Regions from separate parts of the Streptomyces sp. bgisy159 genome, predicted to be linked through region 3. Evidence: predicted binding sites of a transcription regulator. Region 3 holds the regulator's gene; each other region holds the start of a gene.
What was found. The regulator HrcA, encoded in region 3, represses chaperone genes, less so after heat shock. The targets are predictions, from matches to a motif close to TTNGCACTCNGNNNNNCNGAGTGCNAA.
Positions count from the first base shown of each region.

Region 1: groL (chaperonin GroEL) is a predicted target of HrcA. The motif match lies at 5,760-5,786, and genes of this name have one in related genera.
Region 2: groES (co-chaperone GroES) is a predicted target of HrcA. The motif match lies at 7,244-7,270, and genes of this name have one in related genera.

Region 1 covers NZ_JBYIQX010000011.1:43,272-52,801, reverse strand. Annotated here, with positions in the region: gene murQ (N-acetylmuramic acid 6-phosphate etherase) at 1-294, shown strand, start outside; gene AC3ET3_RS13560 (PTS transporter subunit EIIC) at 311-1,909, shown strand; gene AC3ET3_RS13555 (hypothetical protein) at 1,914-2,492, shown strand; gene AC3ET3_RS13550 (NADH:flavin oxidoreductase) at 2,648-3,781, opposite strand; gene groL (chaperonin GroEL) at 3,974-5,596, opposite strand; gene AC3ET3_RS13540 (cold-shock protein) at 5,882-6,085, opposite strand; gene AC3ET3_RS13535 (MoaD/ThiS family protein) at 6,516-6,791, opposite strand; gene thrC (threonine synthase) at 6,788-8,071, opposite strand; SAM riboswitch class I at 8,090-8,237, opposite strand; gene AC3ET3_RS13525 (glucosyl-3-phosphoglycerate synthase) at 8,386-9,330, shown strand; gene AC3ET3_RS13520 (hypothetical protein) at 9,423-9,530, opposite strand, start outside.
Region 2 covers NZ_JBYIQX010000002.1:137,795-147,324, reverse strand. Annotated here, with positions in the region: gene AC3ET3_RS02655 (MFS transporter) at 1-92, shown strand, start outside; gene AC3ET3_RS02650 (hypothetical protein) at 201-602, shown strand; gene AC3ET3_RS02645 (transposase) at 622-975, opposite strand; gene AC3ET3_RS02640 (DUF7919 family protein) at 1,113-1,787, shown strand; gene AC3ET3_RS02635 (hypothetical protein) at 2,370-2,969, shown strand; gene AC3ET3_RS02630 (transposase family protein) at 3,133-3,888, shown strand; gene AC3ET3_RS02625 (THUMP-like domain-containing protein) at 4,067-5,254, opposite strand; gene AC3ET3_RS02620 (polysaccharide deacetylase family protein) at 5,383-6,336, shown strand; gene AC3ET3_RS02615 (polysaccharide deacetylase family protein) at 6,402-7,181, shown strand; gene groES (co-chaperone GroES) at 7,416-7,724, shown strand; gene groL (chaperonin GroEL) at 7,867-9,495, shown strand.
Region 3 covers NZ_JBYIQX010000022.1:64,669-74,198, reverse strand. Annotated here, with positions in the region: gene AC3ET3_RS21550 (S41 family peptidase) at 1-2,441, opposite strand, end outside; gene AC3ET3_RS21545 (hypothetical protein) at 2,524-3,063, opposite strand; gene AC3ET3_RS21540 (hypothetical protein) at 3,164-3,556, shown strand; gene AC3ET3_RS21535 (16S rRNA (uracil(1498)-N(3))-methyltransferase) at 3,774-4,523, opposite strand; gene AC3ET3_RS21530 (nitronate monooxygenase) at 4,520-5,596, opposite strand; gene dnaJ (molecular chaperone DnaJ) at 5,674-6,810, opposite strand; gene hrcA (heat-inducible transcriptional repressor HrcA) at 6,811-7,827, opposite strand; gene AC3ET3_RS21515 (MBL fold metallo-hydrolase) at 7,982-8,701, shown strand; gene AC3ET3_RS21510 (DUF3097 domain-containing protein) at 8,736-9,530, shown strand, end outside; gene AC3ET3_RS21505 (Uma2 family endonuclease) at 9,529-9,530, opposite strand, start outside.

The sequences.
Region 1 (9,530 bases), on a different contig from region 3:
GTGCTCAACATGCTGTCGACGATCACGATGATCCGCCTGGGCAAGACGTACGGGAACCTGATGGTCGACGTGCGGGCGTCCAACGAGAAGCTGCGCGCCCGCTCCCGGCGGATCGTCGCCCTCGCCACGGGCGCCGGGGACGCGGAGGCCGAGGCCGCGCTCCACGCCGCCGGGGGCGAGGTGAAGAACGCGATCCTGGTCGTCCTCGCCGGTGTGGACGGACCCGCCGCCGCCCGCCTTCTGGAGGAGTCCGGCGGCCATCTGCGCGCCGCGCTGGCCGCCGCCCGCCGCTGAGCCGCACGCTCGGGGCATGCGCACCGACCCCCGCCACACGGCCGCCGCCCTCCTCCCCCTGGTCGGCGGCCCCGCCAACATCACCTCCGTCGCCCACTGCGTGACCCGCCTGCGGCTCACCCTCACCGACCCGGCACGGGTGGACACGGAGGCGGTGCGGGCGGTCCCGGGTGTCCTGGGCCTGGTGACGGCTGCCGACGGATGCCAGGTCGTGCTGGGGCCGGGGGTCGTCGGGCGGGTGACCGCGGAGTTCGAGGGACTGGTCCGGGCGGCGGCAGGCATCGCCGACGCCACCGGCCCTGCCCACGTCCCCGACGCCGCCGGCCCTGCCCATGTCCCCGACGCCGCCGGCCCTGCCGACGCCGCCGGGGAGACGACCGCGGTCCCGCCCACGGTCGCCGACGGGCTGGCCTCGCGGGGCGCCGAGCTGAGGGAGGCCGCCCGGCGGCGCAACGCCACCCCGGTCAAACGGGCGCTGCGCCGCCTCGCCGCCGTCTTCGTGCCGCTCATCCCCGCGCTGATCGGCTGCGGCGTCCTCGCCGGGCTGAACGGGCTGCTGGTCAACACCGGCCGGCTGACCGGCCTGACGCCCGCCCTGACCGCCGTGTCGTCCGCGTTCATGGCGCTGATCGCGGTGTTCGTCGGCGTGAACACGGCGAAGGAGTTCGGCGGGACGCCGGTGCTGGGCGGCGCGGTCGCGGCGGTCGTCGTGTACCCGGGGGTCGCGAAGGTCACCGCGTTCGGTGTGGCCCTCTCCCCCGGCCAGGGCGGGGTGCTCGGGGCGCTGGCCGCCGCGCTGCTGGGGACGTACGTGGAGAAGGCGTGCCGGGGCCGGTTCCCGGCGACGCTGGACGTCCTGCTCACGCCGACCGTGACCGTCCTGGTCGCCGGCCTCGCCACCCTGTACGGGCTGATGTACGCGGCCGGCGCGGTCTCCTCCGCCATCGGCACCGCGGCGACCTGGCTGCTGACCACCACCGGGGCGCTCGCCGGTCTGGTTCTCGGCGGGCTGTTCCTGCCGCTGGTGATGCTCGGCCTGCACCAGGCGCTGATCCCGCTGCACGCCACCCTCATCGAACAGCAGGGGTACACGGTGCTCCTGCCGGTCCTCGCGATGGCCGGGGCCGGCCAGGTCGGCGCGGCCTGCGCGGTGTACGTACGGCTGCGACACGACGCCTCGCTGCGCGCCACCATCCGCTCGGCGCTGCCCGCCGGTCTCCTCGGCGTCGGCGAACCGCTCATCTACGGCGTGTCCCTGCCCCTGGGGCGCCCCTTCGTGACCGCCTGCGCGGGCGGCGCGGCCGGCGGAGCCTTCGTCGGCTTCTTCGCGACCCTCGGCGACCAGGTCGGCGCCACCGCCATCGGCCCGTCCGGCTGGGCCCTCTTCCCCCTCCTGTCCGGCACCGCGAGCCTCACCGTCACGGCGGCGGTCTACGCGGGCGGTCTCCTGACCGCCTACACGACCGGGTTCGCCGCGACCTACCTGGCGGGCATCCCCGAATCCCGGCTGCGGGCCCCGGCCGCGACCGGGGGCGACCGGCCGGCGGCGGAGGCCGTCCCGGCGAGCGATGTCTCCGGCGGCGACGCGGCCGGACCCGGGCGTGTGCGACGGTAGGAGGGTGAATCACGCCCAGCTGAACGCTCTGGGCCGTGCCCTGCGCCTTCTCGGGGAGCACGGCGAGGCCCTGACCGCCGACACCACGGACGCCGCGTTGCACGAGGTGAAGGCCGATCTGCGGCGTGCCCTCGACCTCCTGGACGAGAGTGTCGGCACGGCCGCGCGGACCACCCGGTGCGCCGAGCACCCCAACGGGCCGGTCGACGAGAGCGCCCCCGACCTGTGCCTGCTCTGCGAGACCCGGCGGCGCGCCGCCCGTCGCGCCGAGTACGCCGGCCCCGCGCCCCAGCCGCTCCCCCGGGACCACACCGACCCGGCGCCGTCCCGCTACGGCGTCCGCGCCGACCGCCCGCAGCCCCAGCAGCGCTGGCTGCCGGAGCTGTGGAACGGCCAGGAGTGGCAGCTGTGCGGCACCCCGCGCCGCGACCGTCACGAGGCCGAGCTGTACCTGGCGGCGCTGCGCCGCGGATCGCGGCCGGCGATGGCGTACCGGCTGGTGCACGAGTTCACGGACTACGAGGTGCTGCGGGTCTGGGGCACCCCGGTCAGGGTCGACATCGAACCCCTCGGCAACCTCTGACCTCCGGCCTCCGGCCCGCCATCGCCCTCTGACCGCTGGCCCTCTGACCTCCGGCCCGGCGCGGCGCGGCCCGGACCGGCGCGGCCCGGCGCGGCCCGGCGCGGCCCGGCGCGGCCCGGCGCGGCCCGGCGCGGCCCGGAGGGCAGGCCGCGGTGTCAGCTGAGCGTGCGCAGCGCCGCACCGTCGTACGGCGTCAGCTCGTCGAAGCGGCCCGCCAGCACCTTCTCCGCCCACCGCGGGTCCTGCAGCAGCGCACGGCCGACGGCGACGAGGTCGAACTCGGCGCGCTCCAGCCGGTCGAGAAGGTTGTCGAGGCCGCCGAGCGGCGCGCCCTCGCCGGCGAAGGCCCGCACGAAGTCGCCGTTCAGACCGACCGAGCCGACGGTGACGACCGGCTTGCCGGTGAGCTTCCTGGTCCAGCCGGCCAGGTTGAGGTCGGAGCCGTCGAACTCGGGCAGCCAGTAGCGGCGGGTGGAGGCGTGGAAGGCGTCGACGCCGGCCGCGGCGAGCGGCGCGAGGATCGCCTCCAGCTGCTGCGGGGTCTCGGCGAGCTTCGCGTCGAAGGCGTCGGCCTTCCACTGCGAGTACCGGAAGACCACCGGGAAGTCGGCCGGGACGGCGGCGCGCACGGCGGCCACGATCTCGGCGGCGAACCGGGTCCGGGCGACGGGGTCGCCGCCGTAGCCGTCGGTGCGGCGGTTGGTGCGCTCCCACAGGAACTGGTCGATCAGGTAGCCGTGGGCGCCGTGCAGTTCGACACCGTCGAAGCCGATGCGCGCGGCGTCCGCCGCGGCCCGCGCGAACGCGGCGACGACGTCGTCCAGGTCGCCGCTCGTCATGGGCTTGCCGGCGCCCTCGGTGCCGTCGAGGCGGATGCCGGAGGGGCCGACGGCGGGCGCGTCGGCGTAGGGGGGCCTGCCGGTCTCGCGGACCATGCCGATGTGCCACAGCTGGGGCACGATCTTCCCGCCGGCCGCGTGCACCGCGTCGGCGACCTTCGCCCAGCCGGCCAGCTGCTCCTCCCCGTGGAACCGGGGCACCCGGTCCTGGTCGCCGGCCGACTCGTGCCCGACGTAGGTCCCCTCGGTGACGATCAGCCCGACCCCGGCGGCGGCCCGGCGGGCGTAGTAGGACCGCACGTCCTCACCGGGGACACCGCCCGGGGAGAACATCCGCGTCATCGGCGCCATCACGATGCGGTTCGGGACGGTCATCCCGTTGATCTCGACGGGACGGGAGAGCAGCTCGGCCGCGCGGGACGCGGCGGACTCGGCGGTGGTGGCGGTCACGGGGACTCCTCGGATCGACCAGCTGGTATGTGCATACGCATCGTTGCACCTGATGAAGCAACTGCCGATACCCCGCCGCGCATTCCCCGTCCGCCCCGTCTGTGACTCCGGACACGCCCGAGGGCGGCACCCCCTGCCGCGCAAGGAGTGCCGCCCTCGGTCCGCTGGACGGTCGATCAACCCTGAGGTCGATCAGAAGTCCATGTCACCGCCCGGCATGCCGCCGCCGGCCGGGGCCGCGGCCTTCTCCGGCTTGTCGGCGATGACGGCCTCGGTGGTGAGGAACAGGGCCGCGATGGAGGCGGCGTTCTGCAGCGCGGAGCGCGTCACCTTGGCCGGGTCGATGATGCCCTCGGCGATCATGTCGACGTACTCGCCGGTCGCGGCGTTCAGGCCGTGGCCGACCTGGAGGTTGCGGACCTTCTCCACGACGACGCCGCCCTCGAGACCACCGTTGACGGCGATCTGCTTCAGCGGGGCCTCCAGCGCGAGCTTCACGGCGTTGGCGCCGGTCGCCTCGTCACCGTCCAGCTCCAGCTTCTCGAAGACCTGGGAGGCCTGCAGCAGGGCCACGCCACCACCGGCGACGATGCCCTCCTCGACGGCCGCCTTGGCGTTGCGCACGGCGTCCTCGATGCGGTGCTTGCGCTCCTTGAGCTCCACCTCGGTGGCGGCGCCGGCCTTGATGACCGCGACACCGCCGGCGAGCTTCGCCAGGCGCTCCTGCAGCTTCTCGCGGTCATAGTCGGAGTCGCTGTTCTCGATCTCGGCGCGGATCTGGTTCACGCGGCCCTGCACCTGCTCGGAGGAGCCGGCGCCGTCGACGATGGTGGTCTCGTCCTTGGTGATGACGACCTTGCGGGCCTTGCCCAGCAGGTCGAGGCTCGTGTTCTCGAGCTTGAGACCGACCTCCTCGGAGATGACCTCGCCGCCGGTGAGGATGGCGATGTCGTTCAGCATCGCCTTGCGGCGGTCGCCGAAGCCCGGGGCCTTGACCGCGACGGACTTGAAGGTGCCGCGGATCTTGTTCACGACCAGGGTCGACAGGGCCTCGCCCTCGACGTCCTCGGCGATGATCAGCAGCGGCTTGCCCGACTGCATGACCTTCTCCAGCAGCGGGAGCAGGTCCTTGACGTTGGAGATCTTGGAGTTCGCGATGAGGATGTACGGGTCGTCGAGGACGGCCTCCATACGCTCCATGTCGGTCGCGAAGTAGGCGGAGATGTAGCCCTTGTCGAAGCGCATGCCCTCGGTGAGCTCGAGCTCCAGACCGAAGGTCTGCGACTCCTCGACGGTGATGACGCCTTCCTTGCCGACCTTGTCCATGGCCTCGGCGATCAGCTCGCCGATCTGGGTGTCGGCGGCGGAGATGGAGGCCGTGGAGGCGATCTGCTCCTTGGTCTCGACATCCTTCGCCTGCTCCAGCAGGGCGGCGGAGACGGCCTCGACGGCCTTCTCGATACCCCGCTTGAGGGCCATCGGGTTGGCGCCGGCGGCCACGTTGCGCAGACCCTCGCGGACCAGCGCCTGGGCGAGGACGGTGGCGGTGGTCGTACCGTCACCGGCGACGTCGTCCGTCTTCTTGGCGACTTCCTTGACCAGCTCGGCGCCGATCTTCTCGTACGGGTCCTCCAGCTCGATCTCCTTGGCGATGGAGACACCGTCGTTGGTGATCGTGGGGGCGCCCCACTTCTTCTCCAGGACGACGTTGCGACCCTTGGGGCCGAGGGTCACCTTGACGGCGTCCGCGAGCTGGTTCATGCCGCGCTCAAGGCCGCGCCGCGCCTCTTCGTCGAACGCGATGATCTTGGCCATGTGAAGTGGTCCCTCCAGGACTGGGGGTGATTCCTTCGGACCGCGCCCGCGCCCGCGACGGACGGCTCGCGGGCCTCGTGGTTCCTTGCCCCACCCGGCCTGCGGGCCTCACCGACCCGGTCCTTCGCTGTCACTCTCACCTTCAGAGTGCTAACGCCAATGATTAGCACTCGGCACCGTCGAGTGCAAGCGCCTCCAGGGGGGAGGAACGGGGATCAGCCGGGGACGGACAGGACGAAGGGCCCGCACCCGGGACGGGTGCGGGCCCTTCGGCGAAAAGGACGTTCAGGCGGTGACGCGAACCATGTCGGCCTGCGGGCCCTTCTGGCCCTGCGAGATCTCGAACTCGACCCGCTGGCCCTCTTCCAGGGTGCGGTAGCCGTCCATCTGGATCGCGCTGTAGTGGACGAAGACGTCCGCACCACCGTCGACCGCGATGAAGCCGTACCCCTTCTCCGCGTTGAACCACTTGACGGTGCCCTGAGCCATGCCTAACTCCCCTATTACTGGCCCTTGCACAGATCCACACTTCGCGGATCCGGGTCAGACCTCACCCCCCAGTCGTCGGGGGCGTGCGCCGGAACGCGTCGACCGCGGCTGAATGTATCTGTCCAACTGCCGTCTGCAACAGGTCAATCGGACGAGAAATCTGGACGCACCAAGCCCGGAAAGAGGGGGCGAATAGGCGGAATTCAGGCCAAGTCGGGCCCCACAAAAGGAACAAATGCCGCGAATGCAAGGCGCACTTTGGCTGCTTCTCGACGGCAGCGCGGCAGAAACACGCGGCTCCCGGCTCGTCGGCCGGGACCACGTTCCCCAACTCTACCGCGCTCAATCACATAGAATTGCCCCCTCCGTTTCTCTCACGGAGGAGGCAATTCCATGAACGCTCGGTAACCGTGATTACCGAAGGTAATGATCAGCCGCCGGCGACCGCCGGAATGATGGAGACTCCCGCGCCGTCGGGGGTCGCGGTGGCCAGGCCCTGCTCGAAACGGACGTCGTCGTCGTTCACGTACACGTTCACGAAACGGCGCAGCTTGCCCTGGTCGTCCAGCACGCGCGCGGCGATCCCCGTGTGGTTCTTCTCCAGGTCGGCGATGACGTCGGCGAGGGTCGCGCCCTCGGCCGGCACCTCGGCCCGCCCACCGGTGTAGGTGCGCAGGATGGTGGGGATGCGAACGGTCACGCTCATGCGAGGCCAGCCTCTCGGAAGGAGTCCAGGTTCGGGCGGATGGTGGCGGTGAGGCCGGTGCCGGCCACCGCGTCGAGGGTCTTCAGGCCGTCTCCGGTGTTCAGGACGACCGTGGTCTTCGCCGGGTCGAGCACGCCGTTCTCGATCAGCTTCCTCGTCACGCCGACCGTCACACCGCCGGCGGTCTCCGCGAAGATGCCCTCGGTCCGGGCCAGCACCTTGATCGCGTCCACGACCTGCTCGTCGGTGACGTCCTCCACGGCGCCACCGGTCCGGCGCGCGATGTCCAGCACGTACGGCCCGTCGGCGGGGTTGCCGATCGCCAGGGACTTGGCGATGGTGTCCGGCTTCTGCGGGCGTACGACGTCGTGGCCGGCCTTGAACGCGGTGGAGACCGGCGAGCAGCCGAGCGCCTGCGCGCCGAAGATCTTGTACGGCCGGTCCTCGACCAGCCCCAGCCCGATCAGCTCCTGCAGACCCTTGTCGATCTTCGTGAGCTGCGAGCCGGAGGCGATGGGGACGACGATCTGGTCCGGGAGCCGCCAGCCGAGCTGCTCGCAGATCTCGTAGGCCAGGGTCTTGGACCCCTCGGCGTAGTAGGGCCGCAGGTTGACGTTGACGAAGCCCCAGCCCTCGCCGGCCGGGTCGCCGATCAGCTCGGAGCAGAAGCGGTTCACGTCGTCGTAGTTGCCCTCGATGCCGACGAGCTCGCCGCCGTAGACCGCGGCCATGACGACCTTGCCCTGCTCCAGGTCGTGCGGGATGAACACGCAGGAGCGGAAGCCGGCCCGGGCGGCGGCGGCGCCGACGGCACCGGCGAGGTTGCCGGTGGAGGAGCACGACAGGGTGGTGAAGCCGAAGGCGCGCGCGGCCTCCAGCGCCTGTGCGACCACGCGGTCCTTGAACGAGTGCGTCGGGTTGCCGGAGTCGTCCTTGATGTACAGCCCGCCGGTGACGCCCAGTTCGCGCGCCAGGTTGTCGGCCTTGACCAGCTTGGTCCAGCCCGGGTTCAGGTTGGGCTTGTCGGCGACGTCGGCGGGGACCGGGAGCAGCGGGGCGTAGCGCCAGATGTTGGCGGGTCCGGCCTCGATCCGCTTGCGCAGTTCCTCCGTGTCGTAGGAGGAGAAGTCGTAGGCGATCTCCAGCGGGCCGAAACACTCCTGGCACGCGAAGACCGGGCCGAGGGGGACGCGGTGACCGCACTCGCGACAGCTCAGGGCCGCGGCGGGACCGAGGTCGACGGTGGGATTGCCGGAGTTTGCAACTGTCTGCACAGCCATGTGAGGCGAGGCCCTTTCTCCTCATCTTCCTCACGACGCATCTCGCCGTGAGACGGATTTGGCACCTTCCCTAGCCGGGAGCCTCGCCACGCCGACGTGACGGGAACCGACTGGAGGGTTGCCGGGGCTTCATCGGGCCGTATCCCTCTGCCCCTCTGGATGAGCGGTATGTAGTTGTAAGCGCAACAACCCCCGACATGCGATGGTCATCAGCGTTGTTCAAGACTGTAACCGACGACCAGGACAGTTGAGATAGTCGTCCGAACCGCGAGACACCCGCGGACACCGCCGAGACACCGTGAGGAGCCGCAGGCGTGCTGGAAGAAGTCGAGCGCTGGCTGACCACCCGCTCCTGGTCCGTGAGCGACCGCCCGCCGCACCGCGTCCTGGCCGCCAAGCGCGCGACCGGCCAGACGGTCTCCGTCGTGCTGCCCGCGCTGAACGAGGAGGAGACCGTCGGCGACATCGTCGCCGTGATCCGCCACGACCTCATGCAGCAGATCCCGCTCGTCGACGAGATCGTGGTCGTCGACTCCGGGTCGACCGACCGCACCTCCGAGGTGGCCGCCGCCGCGGGCGCCCGGGTCGTCCACCGCGACGACATCCTGCCCCGCCTGCCCGCCCTGCCCGGCAAGGGCGAGGTGCTCTGGCGCTCCCTGCTGGTGACCGGCGGGGACATCGTGTGCTTCGTCGACGCGGACCTCAGGGAGTTCTCCTCCGACTTCGTCACCGGCATCGTCGGCCCGCTGCTCACCGAACCCGGTGTCGCCCTGGTCAAGGGCATGTACGACCGTCCGCTGGCCGGGGCGGCGGGGCAGGGCGGCCGGGTCACCGAGCTGATGGCCCGCCCGCTGCTGAACATGCACTGGCCGCAGCTGGCCGGGTTCGTGCAGCCGCTGGGCGGCGAGTACGCGGCCCGCCGCTCCCTGCTGGAACAGCTGCCGTTCCCGGTGGGCTACGGGGTGGAGCTGGGCATGCTGGTCGACGCCCTGCACCTGGTGGGCCTGGACGCGCTCGCCCAGGTCGACCTGGGGGTGCGCATCCACCGCCACCAGGACGGCCAGGCCCTCGGCCGGATGGCGGCGGCCATCTACCGCACCGCCCAGCTGCGGCTGGCCCGCGGCCACCTCGTCCGGCCCTCCCTCACGCAGTTCGAGCGCACCGATGAGGGGTTCGAGCCGCGGACGTACTCCGTGGACACGGAGGAGCGGCCGCCGATGGTGGAGATCGCGGAGTACGCGGCCCGCAAGGTGGCGTGACGGGCGGCGCCCCGGGCCGACGGGCGGCCCGTCGGCGCGGGGGCACGTCGGCCCGGACAGTCAGCCCGGATACCCGTCAGCCCGGATACCCGTCAGCCCGGATGCCCGTCCGACCAGCGCCAGGTGCCGGAGGAGTCCTGCTCGCAGGTGAGGTACTCGCCGCCCCTGCCGTAGGTGCTCAGCCCGTGGTGCCGCTTGGC
Region 2 (9,530 bases), on a different contig from region 3:
CCGGCCTGCTGACCGCCGGGCGCTCCACGGGGTCCGGCGGCCCGAGACCCGACGAACGGCGCCGAGGTACCGAACTGGCCGGCCGCCGCTAAGAGCTCGTAACACGATCACGCTGCCCAGTCCCAGTAGTCCTGTCGTGGTGGAGCGTGGGAACGTGGCTCTGGATCGTGGGCGACGGCTTGCGTGGGGAAGAGGGCTGGATGAGCGTGATGTGGGCGGCGACGTCGCCGGAATCTGGACTCTTCCATCCGGTTGAGAGACGTTCAGAGGTGAAGGATCTGTCAGATCGCTTCAACGACCTGCGTTCCTGTGGCCAGGGGTACCTCGAGGTTCGGTCGCCGAACAGGGAGTTCCCGGTGCTGATCCTGGCCTTCCGGGATAATCACGCGGTGGTCCACCTGATGAGTGACACCGAGCGGATGTCTCTGCTCGTAGGAGACGGTACCGTGCCCTCGGGTGCCGAGGTCGAAGTCCCGATCATGGACGAATTCGCCGTGTTCACGGGCGACTTTGTCCTGGATGTCGATCGGGCGTGGGAGCTGGTGCACGACTTCACGCAGATGCGGGCGGCCGGCCCTCTGGGTGAGTGGTGTGAGTTGTAGCCAAAAGCTCGTGACACGATCATGATCGGTGTTTCTTCAGTCGCCTCGAGTAGATGAGGCCGTAGGCCAAGGAGACGAAGGCGTCGTGGAGTAAGGTTCGGCGTTCCCAGCGGACGGCGAGGCGTTTGAACTGGTGGAGCAGGGCGAAGGTCTGCTCGACGACGTAGCGGAGCTTGCCCAGGCCCTTGATGTTCGGGGCGCCCTTGTGGGAGATCACCGGCAGGATCCGCCGCTTGCGCAGCTCCTCGCTGGTGGGGTTGGAGTCGTATCCCTTGTCCCCGAGCAGCGAATCGGGGCGGCGGCGTGGTCGGCCGGGGCGCCCGGCCACCGGCGGGATGCCGTCGTCATCGACGATCCACGGCCGAGTACTCACACCCTCCCGAACGGCCGAATCGTCGCATCGGTCACGCCCGGCCAGGACACCTCAACAAGATCGTGTTGCGAGCTCTAAGGGTCGGCAGCCGGTCCTTGAGGTGGCTCCGGACTCACGGCTGGGGCCACCTTCCCGTTATGGACGAGAGAATGGCTAAAAGGGTGGAATGCCTCGACCTGTCGCCTTATGAGTACATGGAATTTCCGATTCCCCTGGTCTGTGTTGGATGGCTCGGGAAGGAAAACGGGATTCAGCGATGGAATCATCCCGCCATGTCGCGGGAAGTCGTCGATGCGTTCGAACGTGCATCTCGCCGGGTGGTCAGTCGCACATTGGGTGAGCACGAGTGTGAGTTCTGTGTGGACGGCTTGACTGCAGTCGGGAACGGTGAATACCGGTATTACGCACACGACGGCCTTACATACACTGCACCCGTCTTGATCAAACATTATGTGCACGACCACGGGTACCGGCTCCCCGCGCCCTTGCAGAAGAGCCTGCTCGACACCCGCCCGCTCCCCTGGGACCCACGCGCGGAGCGTCTTGCGGCTCTCGTGTCGGACCCGACCGAAGACGTCATCGCGCGCTGCTGGGCCGTCGCCGACCTGGCTCACTGGCCGGATCGCCGGGCTCTCGACGCGCTGGAGTTCGCCGTCCTCGACGAGGAACTGGTCGACCTGACGGGACGCGAGATCGGGAGGTCGCTGAGCGAGGTCCTCTCAGGCATGCCCGGGCAGGACCTGAGCATGCCCGAGAATGATCTACCACTCGAAGTCCGGGCGGGTCTGGCCAGTAACCCGGCGATGGGGTGAAGCCGCCGTCCGCACCCGTCAGGAAGATCCGTGTTGCCTTGCCTACCGTTGTTCTCCTCAGTCCCCCGGAGGGCGGACGTGTCGCGGGATTGCACAGTGAGTTCGATGAAGAGGGACTCGCTGAGATTCGCCGGAGCATCGGGGAGTTCCGGGCGATCACGCTGGAGCACCCCGATGTGCCGTGCGTGGCGATCTTCTGATGGACGTTCTGCACGGAGTCCCGGGCTTGCCGGATACGAACCACGGCGAGCTGGCCGCCTTTGGTGAGGTTGCGGGCTCGTTTTCGAGCGGACCCCCTGTGGGACTGGCGCATCGTGGCGGACAAGCAACACCGAGGGCGAGTGCCGTGAACGATCGAAGGCGCAGGCCGACAAGCGGCCCGCCTCATCTTCTTCGTGGGGCCGCCTGCAGCGGCTGCCTCAACCACCGAGCCACTTCCAACCTGCCGGCGGTGGCCGCCTGTTGTGACTGAGCGCTTCGTTGCCGACTGCGTCCGGACGAAGCCAGCCACGTTGGAATCAACTGGGTGATCGATCCCGATCATGACAGGATGACGGTTCAGGACAGGGGAGGCGGGACGGTATGGGGCTGGACTACAGCTATGAGATCTTCATGCCCCCTCGGAACGTTGCAAGAGCGCTGACCCGGCTGGCCGAGCTCGCGCCCCGAGGCCGCGAGACGCCGCCGCTTCCGGTGACCCTGCCGGGCGGAGAGCAGTTGATCGTGCCGTTCACCTCGAAGTTCAAGAGCGAACCGGTCGACTGTTCGGCAGGCGGCTCGCTCGAACTGGACACCTCGATCGTCGTCGGCGTCGACGACGCGGTGCGCGAGTGCTTCCTCCGCGATTCCGACAGAGTCGACGAGCAGGGACGGGTGTCGGTCGGGTACATCTACCTGACGGTCAGGTTCTCCCCCGCATGGCACCCGAACTTTGCGTCACTGCAGTTCACAGCCGCTACCTCGAGTATGAGCCGGATGTTCGTGCAGTCCGCGAGCGTCAGGAAGGTGTTCACCGACCTCACCGCCACCACCGGTGGTGTGTGCTGCCTCCTCGACACCGAGACCGACATCTTCGACATCTGCTGGCTCAACGGCGAGACGTTCAGTGGTGAGACTGTTCCTGGCACCCGTTTCTCGGGCTTCCAGGATCTCGTCGCCGCCTGGTGCGAGCCGGTGGAGTAGATCGGGGACGGCGCCCGCACGGGATACGGCGCACCTGCCCGGTCAACGCTCAACCGGCCAACTCAGGCGCTCAGTCACACGTGTTGGACGGAACTGCGGAACGACGAAGCTCCCGGTAGACGGGTTCTCGACCAAGATCACCCGTGTCCGCCAGGGGTTTCGCGTGCTGGTCTACCCGTCCTCTAACGACCTGTCCAGTCGCACCCTGCGGTTCCTGACCGAGCGTCTGACAGCCAGGCGGCAGGAGATCGGGACCCGGTGGCGGCGTCTGACCGCCGGTCGTCAGGCTCTGCTCGCCCTGGCCCGTCTGCGCTGTGGTGACACCTACGCCCGGCTCGCCGCCGGGTCCGGTATCGGCATCGCGACCGCATACCGCTACATACGCGAGGCCGTCGATGTGCTGGCCACACTCGCGCCCACCCTGGCCGAGGCGATGCGCATCGCGCGGACCAAGGCGTTCGTGATCCTGGACGGCACCCTGCTGCCGATCGACCGGATCGCCGCCGAAGCCCCGTACTACTCAGGCAAACACAAGAGGCACGGCATGAACATCCAAGTCCTCACCGACCCGTTCGGCCGCCTGTCGTGGGCCTCGCCCGCGTTGCCCGGCTCCACCCACGACCTGACCGCCGCCCGCACTCACGGGATCGTCGAAGCACTCACCGACGCCCACCTCAAGTGCCGGGCCGACAAGGCATACCAGGGCGCCGGCGGCTCCATCCGGGTGCCCTTCCGCGGCCGTCGCCTCAAGCGGTGGCAGCGCTGCCACAACAGCACACACGCCAAGATCCGCTGCCTCGGCGAGCAGGCCATGGCCACCCTGAAGGGCTGGCGTCTCCTACGGAAGCTCCGCTGCAGCACCAACCGCATCACAGCGATCGTCCAGGCCGTCCTCGTCCTTCACCACGCGTCAGCGTGAGGTTGGAAAAGGCTCACTGACCTTCCAAGCGTGGAGTCGACAGGGACTGACGGCTCGTCATCCCTGCGGTTGCTTGCACGACTGGAGCTGCCACGTGCCGGCCCGCCGGGCGGTGGAGCGCGGCGAGGCGGCGGTGGTCGGCTGGGTGAAGGGAGACCTGATGTCCTCGACGGCTGCCTCACCGGCGCCGGCCGATCAGCATCGCCGGGGCGCCGGCCACCCGCGTCAGGAACACCGTCGCCGAGTTCGGCCCCTGCGGCTTGACCTTCTTGCGGAGTTCCTCCGGCTCCACGGCCGAGCCGCGCTTCTTCACCGTGAGGACGCCGACCTGCCGCTCCCTCAGCAGGGCCTTCAGCCGCTTCACGTTGAAGGGGAGGTGGTCGGTGATCTCGTACGCGGTGGCGTACGGCGTGGGGCGCAGCTCGTCGGCGGTGACGTAGGCGATGGTCTCGTCGATGAGCCCGCCGGAGAGCCGCTGGGCCACGTCCGCGACCAGGTGGGCGCGGATCACGGCCCCGTCGGGCTCGTAGAGGTAGCGGCCGACGGGGCGGACCGGCGGGTTGGGCAGGCCGGCGGCGAGGAGGGTGTGGGGGCCGGGGAGGAGGGTGGCGCGGACGGTGCCCGGGGCGGCGGTGCCGAACCACAGCACGGCCTCCTTCACGTCCCCGCCGTCGGAGATCCACTCGGCCTCGGCGTCGCCGGGGACCGTCTCGTGGGGGATGCCGGGGGCGATCTTCAGCGCGGCGCGCGGGGCCGTCCGGGCCGCCTCGATCGCCCAGGACAGGGGCGGCGAGTATGCCTCAGGGTCGAAGACGCGGCCCCGGCCGCCGCGCCGGGCCGGGTCGACGAAGACGGCGTCGAAGCCGGCCGTGTCGACCTCCGTGACGTCCGCCTCCCGGACCTCGATCAGCTCCGCCAGCCCGAGCGCCTCGGCGTTGGCCCGGGCCGTCGCCGCCGTCACCGGGTCCCGGTCCACGGCGAGGACCCGGATCCCGGCCCGGGCCAGGGCGATGGCGTCCCCGCCGATGCCGCAGCACAGGTCGGCGACCGACCGTACGCCCAGCTCCCGCAGGCGCGCCGCGCGGTACGCGGCGACCCCGGCCCGCGTCGACTGCTCCACCCCGTTCGGCGTGAAGTACATCCGGAGCGCGTCCTCCGCACCGAACTTCGCCACCGCCCGCTCCCGCAGTCGGGCCTGGCCGAGCGCCGCCGACACCAGGGCGGCGGGGTGGTCGCGGCGCAGCCGGGTCGCCACGGCCAGCTCGTCGGCGGGCCGGGTGCCGCGCACCTGGTCGAGGAGGGCCCGGCCCTCGGGGGTGAGAAGGGAGGCGAGATCGACTTCGTTCACCGGCTCATTGTCGGTCAGGCGGCGAGTCGTCCGTCGGGCGGCGGCCGGTCGGTCACGCGACGGCCTTGGGCCAGTCGGTGGACGGCGTGCCCCCGGCCGCGGTGTCGGAACCGGGAACGGGAGGCCGGCTGGGAGGATCCGGCGCCATGGGAGTCGTACGACAAAACGATAAAAAGCGTGCGCCTGGGTGGAGTCGGCCGACGCTGCGGCGGGCAGGAGTCCGGGGCGGGGCCGGTGTCCTCGCGGTCGTCGCCGCCGTGTCCGGCTGCGGGCGCGACGACGGCGCCGACGGAACCCGCCCCGCCGCGGGCCAGCAGGCCGGTCAGGAGCAGCCCGGCCGGGCCCTCACGGCGTACGCCGACCGGCTGGAGGCCGCGTACGCCCGCCGGGTCGCCGCCGCCAGGCACTGGAGGCTCAAGCGGGTCCCGCTCACACCCCCGGCGCCGCCCGCGCACAAGCCGCGCATCACCACCCGCAAGGGCTTCGAGGTCGACGACCACGAGAAGCTGGGTCTGCCGCCCGTCTTCACCACCGTCCCGACCAAGGACAAGGTCGTCTTCCTCACCATCGACGACGGCGCCGAGAAGGACCCCGCGTTCCTGCGGATGATGCGCGAACTGGACGTGCCGTACACCGCCTTCCTCTCCGACTACCTGGTCAAGGAGGACTACGGCTACTTCAAGAAGATGCAGCGCGCCGGGATCACCCTCAACAACCACACACTGCACCACCCCTATCTGCCCGCGCTGTCGTACGCCCGGCAGAAACGGGAGATCTGCGGCATGCAGGACGTGATCGAGAAGCACTACGGCAAGCGGCCCCTCCTCTTCCGCCCGCCCTACGGCAACTACAACCAGGACACTCTGCGGGCCGCGAAGTCGTGCGGCGTGAAGTACGCGCCGCTGTGGGACGAGGAGGTGTTCGTGGACCACTGGGAGTACCGCGAGTGGGACCGCGACCTCCACCCCGGCGACATCGTCCTCACCCACTTCCGGGGCCGGAACGACTGGAAGGGCACCATGCCCGACATGGTCCGCCGGTTCCTGGACATGGTCACGGCGAAGGGGTACGCGGTGGCCCGGCTGGAGGACTATCTGTGAGGGCACCGCTGCCCGCGTCGGCGCCATGGCCGGCGACGGCCCTGGCCCTGGCTCTGGTGCCCGCCATGGCGGTGGCCGGCTGCGCACGGCCCGCCGAGCCGGTCGAACGGCCCGCGGGAGCGACGGTCCAGCGGCCGGGTGGGGCGACGGTCGAGCGGCCCGCGGGAACGACGGCCCCGCGGCCCGGGGGAGCAACGACCCGGCGGGCGCGGCCCGACGGCCCGGCGCCGGCCGCGCGCCCCCTGGCCGGCCCCGCATCCCTCCCGCCCGTCGTCCACCGCGTCCCCACCCGCGACAAGGTCGTCTTCCTCACCTACGACGACACCGCCGAGCGCGACGCCCGCTTCCTCGACCTGGTCCGCGAACTCCGGCTCCCCGTCACCCTGTTCCTCACGGACCGCGTGACCGGCCCCGGCTACGCCCGGTTCGCCCGGCTGCGCTCGGCCGGCGCGCGCCTGCAGAACCACACCCTCGACCACACCGCCCTGCGCGGCCTGCCGTACGCCGGGCAGCGCGCGGAGATCTGCGGCCAGCAGCACAAGCTCAGGTCCCGCTTCGGCGTGCGCCCCCGGCTGCTGCGCCCGCCCTACGGCGCCCACGACACCGCCACCCGCCGTGCCGCCGCCGACTGCGGGATCTCGGCGGTCGTGCTGTGGCGCGCCTCGGCCGGGCCCGCCGGCCGCCTCACCTTCACCCGCGGCCCGCGCCGCCTCCTGCCCGGCGACGTCATCGCCGTGGCCCCCGACGAGCCCGCCACCCCCGACCTGCGCGCCCGGACCACCCGCCTGCTGCGGACCGTACGGGAGGAAGGGCTGCGGGTGGCGCGCCTGGAGGACTACTTCTGAGCGGCATCCGGCGGCTTCTGAGCGGCATCCGGTGGCGCATTCCGGCCGACGCGCGGTCCGCATTGGCACTCCGCTTGACCGAGTGCTAATCGCGGTCATAGTCTCGGCTCTGGCACTCCCCACTGGAGAGTGCCAAAAAGCGACGGGCAGGTCCGGCACCCGCGACGACGGATCCACCTGGTCGCCACCTCAGACAGTCAACCCCGTGAGATCTCCGAAGGGGGAGGTCGGATCGTGACGACCGCCAGCACCAAGGTTGCCATCAAGCCGCTCGAGGACCGCATCGTGGTCCAGCCGCTGGACGCCGAGCAGACCACGGCCTCTGGCCTGGTCATCCCGGACACCGCGAAGGAGAAGCCCCAGGAGGGCGCCGTCCTCGCCGTGGGCCCGGGCCGCTTCGAGAACGGCGAGCGCCTGCCGCTCGACGTCAAGGTCGGTGACGTCGTGCTCTACAGCAAGTACGGCGGCACCGAGGTCAAGTACAACGGCGAGGAGTACCTCGTCCTCTCGGCTCGCGACGTCCTCGCGATCATCGAGAAGTAGTACCCGTCGAAGCGGGGAACCGCTTCGAACTGCGCCCCTGGCCCCCCGCGAACACTGATCAGCCGGGCGCCGGGGGCGCAGTGCCATTCCACCCCGTTTTCCGCGTTATCCGCCCAAGATTTCCGAGAGGGCTGCCGCTGTCATGGCGAAGATCCTGAAGTTCGACGAGGACGCCCGTCGCGCCCTTGAGCGCGGCGTCAACAAGCTGGCCGACACGGTCAAGGTGACGATCGGCCCGAAGGGCCGCAACGTCGTCATCGACAAGAAGTTCGGCGCCCCGACCATCACCAACGACGGCGTGACCATCGCCCGCGAGGTGGAGATCGAGGACCCGTACGAGAACCTCGGCGCCCAGCTCGTCAAGGAGGTGGCGACCAAGACCAACGACATCGCGGGTGACGGTACGACCACCGCCACGGTGCTGGCCCAGGCGCTCGTCCGCGAGGGCCTGAAGAACGTCGCCGCCGGTGCCTCCCCGGCGCTGCTGAAGAAGGGCATCGACGCCGCTGTCAAGGCCGTCTCCGACGACCTGCTCGCCTCGGCCCGCCCGATCGACGAGAAGTCCGACATCGCCGCCGTGGCCGCGCTGTCCGCCCAGGACCAGCAGGTCGGCGAGCTCATCGCCGAGGCCATGGACAAGGTCGGCAAGGACGGCGTCATCACCGTCGAGGAGTCCAACACCTTCGGTCTGGAGCTGGACTTCACCGAGGGCATGGCCTTCGACAAGGGCTACCTGTCGCCGTACTTCGTCACGGACCAGGAGCGCATGGAGGCCGTCCTCGACGAGCCGTACATCCTGATCAACCAGGGCAAGATCTCCTCGATCGCCGACCTGCTGCCGCTGCTGGAGAAGGTCATCCAGACCAACTCCTCCAAGCCGCTGCTGATCATCGCCGAGGACGTCGAGGGCGAGGCCCTGTCGACCCTGGTCGTCAACAAGATCCGCGGCACCTTCAACGCCGTCGCCGTGAAGGCCCCCGGCTTCGGCGACCGCCGCAAGGCGATGCTGCAGGACATGGCCGTCCTCACCGGTGCCACCGTCATCTCCGAGGAGGTCGGCCTCAAGCTCGACCAGGTCGGCGTCGACGTGCTCGGCAGCGCCCGCCGCGTCACCGTCACCAAGGACGACACCACGATCGTCGACGGCGCCGGCAAGTCCGAGGACGTGCACGGCCGCGTCGCGCAGATCAAGGCCGAGATCGAGAACACCGACTCCGACTGGGACCGCGAGAAGCTCCAGGAGCGCCTCGCGAAGCTGGCCGGCGGCGTGTGCGTGATCAAGGTCGGCGCCGCCACCGAGGTGGAGCTGAAGGAGAAGAAGCACCGTCTGGAGGACGCCATCTCCGCGACCCGCGCCGCGGTCGAGGAGGGCATCGTCTCCGGTGGTGGCTCCGCGCTGGTCCACGCCGTGAAGGTCCTGGAGGGCAACCTCGACAAGACCGGCGACGAGGCCACCGGTGTCGCCGTGGTCCGCCGTGCCGCCGTCGAGCCGCTGCGCTGGATCGCCGAGAACGCCGGCCTGGAGGGCTACGTCATCGTCTCCAAGGTCGCCGAGCTGGAGAAGGGCAACGGCTACAACGCCGCCACCGGCGAGTACGGCGACCTGGTCAAGGCCGGCGTCATCGACCCGGTCAAGGTCACCCGCTCCGCCCTGGAGAACGCCGCCTCCATCGCCTCCCTCCTCCTGACGACCGAGACCCTGGTCGTCGAGAAGAAGGAAGAGGAAGAGCCGGCCGCCGCCGCGGGCCACGGCCACGGCCACGCCCACTGAGCGGGCCCCTCGTAGGTCGTCTTCGCCCCGTCGCC
Region 3 (9,530 bases):
CCGGTCACGGGGTCGACCGGACGCCCCCCTACGGCGACGATCGCGTCACCGGTCCGCACCGCGACGCCGGGTGCGGTGAGCGGGGAGCGGGCCTGCGGGTCGGAGGTCTCCGAGGGCAGGATCCGGTCGATGCGCCAGGTGCCGTCCTCGTGGCGGGAGAGGTCCGCGCCGAGCAGCCCCTGCCGGGGTCCGCCGCCGTACCCGCCGCCGGGCATCACGTAGGCGTGGGAGGTGCCCAGCTCGCCGTGCACCTCCCACAGCAGGTCGACCAGGTCGTGGTGGGTGGCGACCCGGTCCAGCACCGGCCGGTAGCGGTCGAGGACGCCGTCCCAGTCGACACCGCCGAGGTCGGCGCGCCAGAAGTTGTCCCGCATGATGCGGCCGTTCTCGTCGAACATCTGCCGCCACTCGGCGGCCGGGTCGAGGGTCTGCCGGATCCGTCCGAGGTCGACGCTGAGGTTGGAGTCGCTGTCCTCGTCGCCGGAGGCGCGCCGGTCGCTGGGGACGACCTTGAGCTTGTCGTCGGTCCACAGCAGCAGCCGCTTGCCGTCGCCGCTGACCTCGAAGTCGTCGGCGTCACCGGCGAGATGCTCGACGCGCTGCTGGAGGAGGTCGTAGCGCTGCAGCTCGGTGTCCGGGCCGGGGTCCTCGGGGGTGGCCCGGGAGGCGCCGAGGACGCCGCTGACGGGGTGGCGCAGCCAGAGCACACCGTCCTTGGCGGCGCGCAGCCCGGAGTAGCGCCCGGCCTCCACCGGGAACGGCACTATGCGCTCGGCGAGCCCCTCCAGGTCGATCCTGGTGGTCCGGGTGCCCTCGCTGTCCGGGGTCTCGTCCTTGTCGGGCGCGTCCACGGGCCGCCCGTGGCGCTGCGGCCCGAACGGGGACGGCGTGGTGGCGGCCAGGGTGATCAGGTGGGGACGGGCGGCGACGACGAAGGACAGGTCGAAGGCGTGCTGGTCGTAGACCGGGTCGAAGGCGCGGGTGGACAGGAAGGCGAGGTGTTTGCCGTCGAGGGTGAAGGCGGGCGCGTAGTCGCGGAAGCGCAGCGGGGTGGCCTCGGTGACCGACAGGTCGGTGGTGTTGGCCAGCTTGAGCTGGCTGAGCGGGCGCGGCCCGGGGTGGGACCAGGCCAGCCACGCCGAGTCGGGTGAGAAGACCAGGTCGCTCACGTCGCCGTCCTCGCTGCGGTCGACCTCACGGACCTCGCCGGTCTCCCGTTCGACGAGGAGGAGCCGTCCGTCGTGCGCGGCGACGGCGGCCCGGCTGCCGTCGGGTGCCATGGCCAGCTCCAGCACCCGGCCGAGGCGTCCGGCGCCCAGCCGGCGCGGAGTGGCGCCGGGGGCGAGGCCGGTGGCCGGCGCGAACTCCAGGGCGTCCTCGCCCTCGGCGTCCGTCACCCACACGGCCCACTCCTCGCCGTCGGCGCGGAAGGTGCGTGGCAGCCGGGCCCGTACGCCGGGCTCGGCGGCGAGCGCGCGGGCGGGCCCGTTGCGGTGGGTGACCCAGTGGACGGCGCCGCGCACCTCGACGGCGCTGCCCCGCGCGGTGTGGTCGGGGGCGGCGCCGCCCAGCCAGCGGGCGGCGGTGATCTGGCGGGGGCGGCGGTCGACGCGCTGTCCGCCGAGCCGGATGTCGAGCCGGCGCGGCTCGGCGCCGTCGAGGTCGTCGAGGATCCACAGCTCACCGGCCGAGCAGTAGACGACCCGGGTGCCGTCGCCGGCCGCGTGGCGGGCGTAGAAGCCTCCCCCGAGGGGGGTGTGGCGGCGCAGGTCGGAGCCGTCGGCGAGGGAGGAGTACAGGGCGCCGGTGCCCTCGTGGTCGGAGAGGAACGCCAGGCGGTCGCCGGCCCACACCGGGCACTCCAGGTTGCCGTCCAGGTCCTCGTGCAGCCGGACGAACTCGCCGGTGCCGTCCCGGTCGATCCACAACTTGCCGGCCATGCCGCCCCGGTAGCGCTTCCAGTGGGCGGCCTCCCGGCTGGCCGCGGACTGCAGCACGGTGTGCGGACCGTAGGCGATGTCGCCGACCGGCCCGTACGGCAGCGTGGTGGCGGGTCCACCGTCCAGCGGGACGGCGCGCGCCCAGCTGCGGCGCAGCGTCGCCTGGTCGTGGGTGCTGAGCGCGAGGACGTGGCCGTCGGGGGTCCAGCCGCGCACCCGGGTGTACCAACTGCCCCAGTGCGTCAGGCGGGTGGAGGGCCCGCCGTCGACGGGGGCGATGTGCACCTCGGGGCCGCCGTCGCGGGTGGAGGCCCAGGCGACGGTGGCGCCGTCGGGCGAGATACGGGGGCTCGACACGGGGACGTTGTCGGCGCTGACCCGCCAGGCGCGACCGCCGTCGAGCGGCGCGAGCCACACGTCGTCCTCGGCGGTGAAGGTCACCAAGTCGCCGTGCGGGTGGGGGAACCGGAGGTATGCGGCGGTCGTCGAGGACTGTGTCACCCGATCAACCCTATGCACCCGTCCGGCCTTCGGACAGGGGTTTCGATCACTTGGCGCGGCAGCGTGGTGGCCGCCGGGCCGGTCACTTGCCCTGGACGGGGCAGCGCGGATCACCCGGGCACCACACGGTGGTGGTGACGGTGACGGTGGGACGCCCCGGGTCGTTCGGCCGCCCGGTGCCCGGGGGTTCGACCGGGGAGGGGCTGCGGGAGCCGCAGTCGCCGAGACCGCTCACCTTGAACAGCTGCCGGTCGCCCACCTCGGCGGTGAGGTCACCGCGCACACAGGCCCCGTCGACGGCACGGGTGACCCGTCCCTTGACGGTGATGTCCTTGCCGTCGCCGGTCCGGCCCTCGCAGTCCACGGAGGCGATGCCCCGCTCGCCGGCCGAAGCCGTCGCGTCCCCGCCGTCGCCGTACCGCGCGGTGCAGGTCAACCACTGCACCTTCACGTGGTGTTGCTCGATCTCGTGGGTGGCGGCCCGGTCGGTGGTGTACGCCACGGAGGCCGCGCCGAGCCCGCCGCCCGGCTCACAGGCGACGGCCCCGCCGACGCCCAGCACCACCACACCCGCCGCGCCGGCCAGCCGTACCCCGCGCGTCCGTCTGCGAAGCGCCCTCATGCACGGCAGCCTGCCACGGGTGTTCCCGGCCCGGAAGACGACATGCGGCCACGCGCCGCGACGCGGAAGGGACTTTCCCGCCAGGCCCTAGCGTGGCCCCATGCGGAAGAAGAGCAGTCTGCGCCGGCTCACCGTGGCCCCGGACACCGTCTGTCTGTGGTCGCTGCGCCACCGGCACACCGACGGTGAGGCCTGCCGGGACGTACTCACGCTGATCCTGGACGGAGTGCGCACCCGGCTGGTGTTCGTCACCGGTGAGGGGCGGGCGGTGGGCGGGGGGTATCTGCCGTCGGGCCTCGCGGTGGACGAGGAGGGGCGGTACCTCAATCTCCATGAGCCTGGCGTCGTCGCGGCGTTCGTCGACGAGGCGGCCCGGCGCGGGCTGCTCGCCGAGGGCGGGGCGTACGACGGCTGGGAGTTGTTCGAGGCAGTCGCGGTCAGCCGCGCGGCACCCCCTCCCGCGGTTCCGCCGGATTCCCCTGCGGGTCGCTGAGGCCGGGCGCGGCGCGCGCGGCCGGTCGTTGAGGCCGGGCGCCGCGTGCGCGGCCCGTCGTTGACGGGCGACGCGCACCCGACCGTCGGCGGAGCCGCGCGGCAGGGGCACAGCGGGCGGTGGCCCCGGCAGGCGGTGGCCCCGGCGGGGCAGGGGTCCCGGCGGACGGTGGTCCCCGCACGGCAGGGGCCCCGGCACGGCAGAGGTCCGCGCCGGTTCAGGACCAGCGTCCGGTGCGGCCGAGCAGCAGGGCGGCGGCGGCCGTGCCGGCCGTCGAGGTGCGCAGGACGCTGGGGCCCAGCCGGTACGGGTGGGCCCCGGCCTGGGCGAACAGCGCCAGCTCCTCCGGCGCGACACCCCCTTCGGGCCCGACGACCAGCACGATGTCGCCGTCGGCGGGCAGTGCGGCGGTCGCCAGGGGCTGCTCGCCGCTCTCGTGCAGGACGGCGGCGAAGTCCGCGTCGGCGAGCAGCGCCGCGACCTGCTTGGTGGTGGCCGCGTCGGCGACCTCGGGAAAGCGCACCCGGCGTGCCTGCTTGCCCGCCTCGCGGGCGGTGGCCCGCCACTTCCCGAGCGCCTTCAGCCCGCGCTCGCCCTTCCACTGGGTGATGCAGCGCGAGGCGGCCCACGGCACGATGGCGTCGACGCCGACCTCGGTCATGGTCTCGACGGCGAGTTCGCCGCGGTCGCCCTTGGGCAGGGCCTGGACGACGGTGAGCCGGGGCCGCGGCGGCGGCTCCTCGTCGATGCTCGCCAGGTCCATGACGACCAGGCGGTCCTTGCCCTCGGCGGCCTTGACGACACCCTGCGCCCAGTGGCCCTGCCCGTCGGTGAGAACGACGTCCTCGCCGGGCCTGAGCCGCTTGACGGAGACGGCGTGCCGCCCCTCGGGCCCGTCGAGGACGTACTCCCCTCCGGGCAGGTCCGACGGGCGCAGGGTCTCGACCACGAAGACGGGTGCCGTCATCGTTCCTCCTCGTAGTACGACAACGCTGTCCGGGCCGCGGCGAGTTCGTCCGCCAGCACCTCGACCAGCCGCCCGGCGGGCAGGTCGCGGGCCATCCGGTGGCCCTGGCCCGCCCACAGCGCCATGCCCTGCGGGTCGTCCGCCTTGGCGGCGGCCTTCCGCAGCGGCGCGGTGAGGTGGTGGACCTCCGGGTAGGCGGCGGGCGCGTACGGGCCGTGCTCGCGCACGAACCGGTTGACCAGGGAGCGCGCCAGGCGCCCGGAGAAGGCCCGGGTCAGTTCGGTCCGGGTGAACAGGGGGTTGGTCAGCGCCTGCTTGTGCGCCGGGGCGGCGCCGGACTCGGGGGTGGCGAGGAACGCGGTGCCCAGCTGGGCGGCGCTCGCGCCGGCGGCGAGGACGGCGGCGATCTGGCTGCCCCGCATGATGCCGCCGGCGGCGACGAGGGGCAGCCGGACGGTCTCCCGGACCTGGGCGAGCAGGGCGAGCAGCCCGATGCCGGCGCCGTCGTTCTCGGGGAGGTCCCGGTGGGTGCCCTGGTGGCCGCCGGCCTCCACGCCCTGCACGATCACCGCGTCGGCGCCGGCCCGCTCCACGGCGAGGGCCTCCTCGGCGGTGGTGGCGCTCACCAGGGTGACGGTGCCGGCGCGGCGCAGCGCGGCCAGCGCCTCGGGGCTCGGCACGCCGAAGTGGAAGGAGGCCACCGGCACCGGGTCGTCGAGCAGGACGGCCAGCTTGGCGTCGTAGCCGTCGTCCCGTCCGCTGTCCGGGTCGCCCAGCCCGGTCTCGTACCAGCCGGCCTCGCCGGCGAGCTGGTGGGCGTAGAGCTCCAGTGACCCGGTCTCGGCGAACTCCGGCTGGGGCACGAAGAGGTTCACGCCGAAGGGCCTGCCGGTGAGTCCTCGCAGCCGCTTGATCTCCTGGTACATGCCGTCGGCCGTCTTGTACCCGGCCGCCAGGAACCCCAGTCCGCCCGCCTCACTGACAGCGGCGGCGAGCGGAGGCACGGAGACACCGCCCGCCATCGGTGCCTGCACGATCGGCAGGGGGAACAGATCGGTCAGTGCGGAGGACATGACGGCATGTTGTCACGTCCTCCGGACAACACCGAACCCGGGCTTCCGATGGCGTGGTCCACTGGTCGCGAGCCGCCTCAGCGGCCGTTGAAGGCGTCCTTCAGCCGCGAGAACAGCCCCTGCTGACCGGGCTGGAACTGCCCCTGGGGGCGTTCCTCGCCGCGCAGTTTCGCCAGTTCGCGCAGCAGGCGCTCCTGCTCGGGGTCGAGCTTGGTCGGGGTCTGCACCTCGACGTGGACGATGAGGTCGCCGCGCCCGCCGCCCCGCAGATGGGTGACGCCCCGGTTGTGCAGCGGGATCGACTGGCCGGACTGGGTGCCGGGCCGGATGTCGACCTCCTCCATGCCGTCCAGGGTCTCCAGCGGCACCTTGGTGCCGAGGGCGGCCGCGGTCATCGGGATGGTCACCGTGCAGTGCAGATCGTCGCCGCGCCGCTGGAAGGTCGAGTGGGGCAGCTCGTGGATCTCGACGTACAGGTCGCCGGCGGGACCGCCGCCGGGGCCGACCTCGCCCTCGCCGGCCAGCTGGATCCGGGTGCCGTTGTCGACACCGGCCGGGATCTTGACCGTGAGGGTGCGGCGGGAGCGTACCCGGCCGTCGCCCGCGCACTCGGGGCACGGCGTCGGCACGACGGTGCCGAAGCCCTGGCACTGGGGGCAGGGGCGGGAGGTCATGACCTGGCCCAGGAAGGACCGGGTCACCTGGGACACCTCGCCGCGGCCGCGGCACATGTCACACGTCTGGGCGGAGGTGCCGGGCGCCGCGCCCTCGCCGCTGCACGTGGTGCAGACGATCGCCGTGTCGACCTGGATGTCCTTGGTGGTGCCGAAGGCCGCCTCGTCGAGGTCGACCTCCAGCCGGATCATCGCGTCCTGGCCGCGCCGCGTCCGCGACCTCGGGCCGCGCTGCGACGCCGTGCCGAAGAACGCGTCCATGATGTCCGAGAAGTTGCCGAAGCCGCCGGCGCCGAAGCCGCCCGCGCCGCCTCCGCCGGCCTGCGAGAGCGGGTCGCCGCCGAGGTCGTAGACCTGCTTCTTCTGCGGGTCCGAGAGCACCTCGTAGGCGGCGTTGATCTCCTTGAACCGCTCCTGGGTCTTCGGATCGGGGTTGACGTCCGGATGCAGCTCGCGAGCGAGCCGCCGGAACGCCTTCTTGATCTCATCCTGCGACGCGTCGCGGCGCACGCCGAGAACGGCGTAGTAGTCCGTGGCCACTTACGACTCCGCCAGGATCTGTCCGACGTACCGTGCCACTGCGCGTACCGCTCCCATCGTTCCCGGGTAGTCCATGCGGGTCGGTCCGACCACGCCGAGCTTGGCAACCGCCTCGCCGCCCGAACCGTAGCCCACCGACACCACCGAGGTGGAGTTGAGTCCCTCGTAGGCGTTCTCGTGCCCGATGCGCACGGTCATGCCCGAATCCCCCGCCTCGCCCAGCAGCTTCAGGAGGACGACCTGCTCCTCCAGCGCTTCCAGGACGGGTCGGATGGTGAGGGGAAAGTCATGTCCGAAGCGGGTCAGATTGGCGGTTCCGCCGATCATCAGCCGCTCTTCGTTCTCCTCGACGAGGGTCTCCAGCAGGGTGGAGAGCACCGCCGAGACAGTGCTGCGGTCCTCCGCCTCGAAGGCGTCGGGCAGGTCCTCCACGAGACGCGGCACGTCCGTGAAGCGGCGGCCGGCGACCCGGCTGTTCAGCCGCGCCCGCAGATCCGCCAGGGACGCCTCGCCGAACGGCGCCGGGCAGTCGATCACCCGCTGCTCGACCCGGCCGGTGTCGGTGATGAGGACCAGCATCAGCCGTGCGGGGGCCAGCGCCAGCAGTTCCACGTGCCGCACCGTGGACCGGCTGAGCGACGGGTACTGCACGACGGCGACCTGCCGGGTCAGCTGCGCGAGCAGCCGCACGGTGCGCGCCACGACGTCGTCGAGGTCGACGGCGCCGTCGAGGAAGTTCTGGATCGCCCGCCGCTCGGGACCGGTCATCGGCTTGACGCCGGCCAATTTGTCGACGAACAGCCGGTAGCCCTTGTCGGTGGGGATCCGCCCGGCGCTGGTGTGCGGCTGGGCGATGTACCCCTCGTCCTCCAGGGCGGCCATGTCGTTGCGGACCGTGGCCGGGGAGACGCCGAGGTTGTGGCGCTCGGTCAGCGCCTTGGAACCGACCGGCTCCTCGGTGCCCACGTAGTCCTGGACGATGGCACGCAGCACCTGGAGCCTTCGTTCACTCAGCATCGCGCGCACACCTCCAGCGGTCGCTGTCCCTTGACGTCTCGCCTGGCACTCTTCGCGGGTGAGTGCCAGCGTTCCCCGGCCCAGTGTACGGCGGTGGGGTGCGCACTGGGCAAGGTCGGTCCCCTCGTACGGGTCTTACGGATAGCGTCCCGGTATGACGGTGACTTGGGAAGAGCTGGGCTGGGAACGCCTCGCGGCCGGGGTGGGGCGGTGCCGGCTCCCGGTCTGGGACTGCACGGCGGGGCTGGTCGTCGGGGCGGACGCGGCGCTGCTGATCGACCCGGGGGCCAGCCTGGCCGAGGGGGCGCGGCTGCGGTACGAGGCGGAGGAACTCGCCGGCCGTCGTGTGACCCATATCGCGCTGACGCACCCCCACTTCGATCATGTGCTCGGGGCGGCCGCGTTCGCGGGCGCGGAGGTGTTCGGGGCGGTCGGGGTGGACGCGGTGCTGGCGCACGCCGAGGAACTGCGCTCGGACGCGGTGCGGCAGGGGCTGGACCCGGCGCTGGCCGAGGAGGCCGCCGACGCCGTGGTCCGGCCCCGGCATCTGGTGTCCGGCGAGTGGACGCTGGGCCTGGGGGGCGACTGCCAGGTGCTGCTGGCGAACGTGGGGCCCGGGCACACCGCGCACGACCTGGCGGTGCTGGTCCCCGGCGAGCGGGAGGTGGTGTTCTGCGGCGACCTGGTCGAGGAGTCCGGTGAGCCGCAGGCCGGGCCGGACGCGCTGCCGGGGCAGTGGCCGGCCGCGCTGGACCGGCTGCTGAAACTGGGCGGTGAGGACGCGGTGTACGTGCCGGGTCACGGGGCGGTGGTGGACGCGGCGTTCGTCCGGGCGCAGCGGGACGCGCTCGCGACTCGTTTCGGCGTGTCCTGAGCGCCGGCCGCCGGCTTCTCCTATCGTCGTCCGAATGCGCCAGTACGCCTCCGATCTCACTCCCCCGTGGAAGAAGCAGCAGCCCGTCCCCGAGGTCCCGGCGGAGCCGGGCCTGGTGGTGGAGGAGCCCGGGACCGGTTTCTGCGGCGCGGTGATCCGCTGCGAGGCGGGCACGGTGACCCTGGAGGACCGCTTCGGCAAGCACCGGGTGTTCCCACTGGAGCCACGCGGGTTCCTGCTGGAGGGGCGGGCGGTGACGCTCGTGCGGCCGCCGTCCGCGGCGCCGGCCCGTCCCGCCCGCACCGCGTCCGGCTCGGTGGCCGTCCCCGGCGCCCGCGCCCGGGTGGCCCGCGCCGGCCGCATCTACGTGGAGGGGCGCCACGACGCCGAGCTGGTCGAGAAGGTGTGGGGCGATGACCTGCGCGTCGAGGGCGTGGTCGTGGAGTACCTGGAGGGCGTGGACGACCTCCCGTCGATCGTGGCCGAGTTCGCCCCCGGCCCGGACGCCCGCCTCGGTGTGCTGGTGGACCACTTGGTGCCGGGTTCGAAGGAGTGGCGCATCGCGCGGTCGGTGACGAGCGAGCACGCGCTGGTGGTGGGCCACCCGTACATCGACATCTGGGAGGCGGTGAAGCCGTCGGCCGTGGGGATCCCGGGCTGGCCGAAGGTGCCGCACGGCCAGGACTGGAAGACGGGGGTGTGCCGGGCGCTGGGGTGGCCGTCCGGCAACACGGGCGCGGTGTGGCAGGCGATCCTGAAGAGGGTCGGCTCCTACAAGGACCTGGAGCCGGAGCTGCTGGGGAGGGTGGAGGAACTGATCGACTTCGTC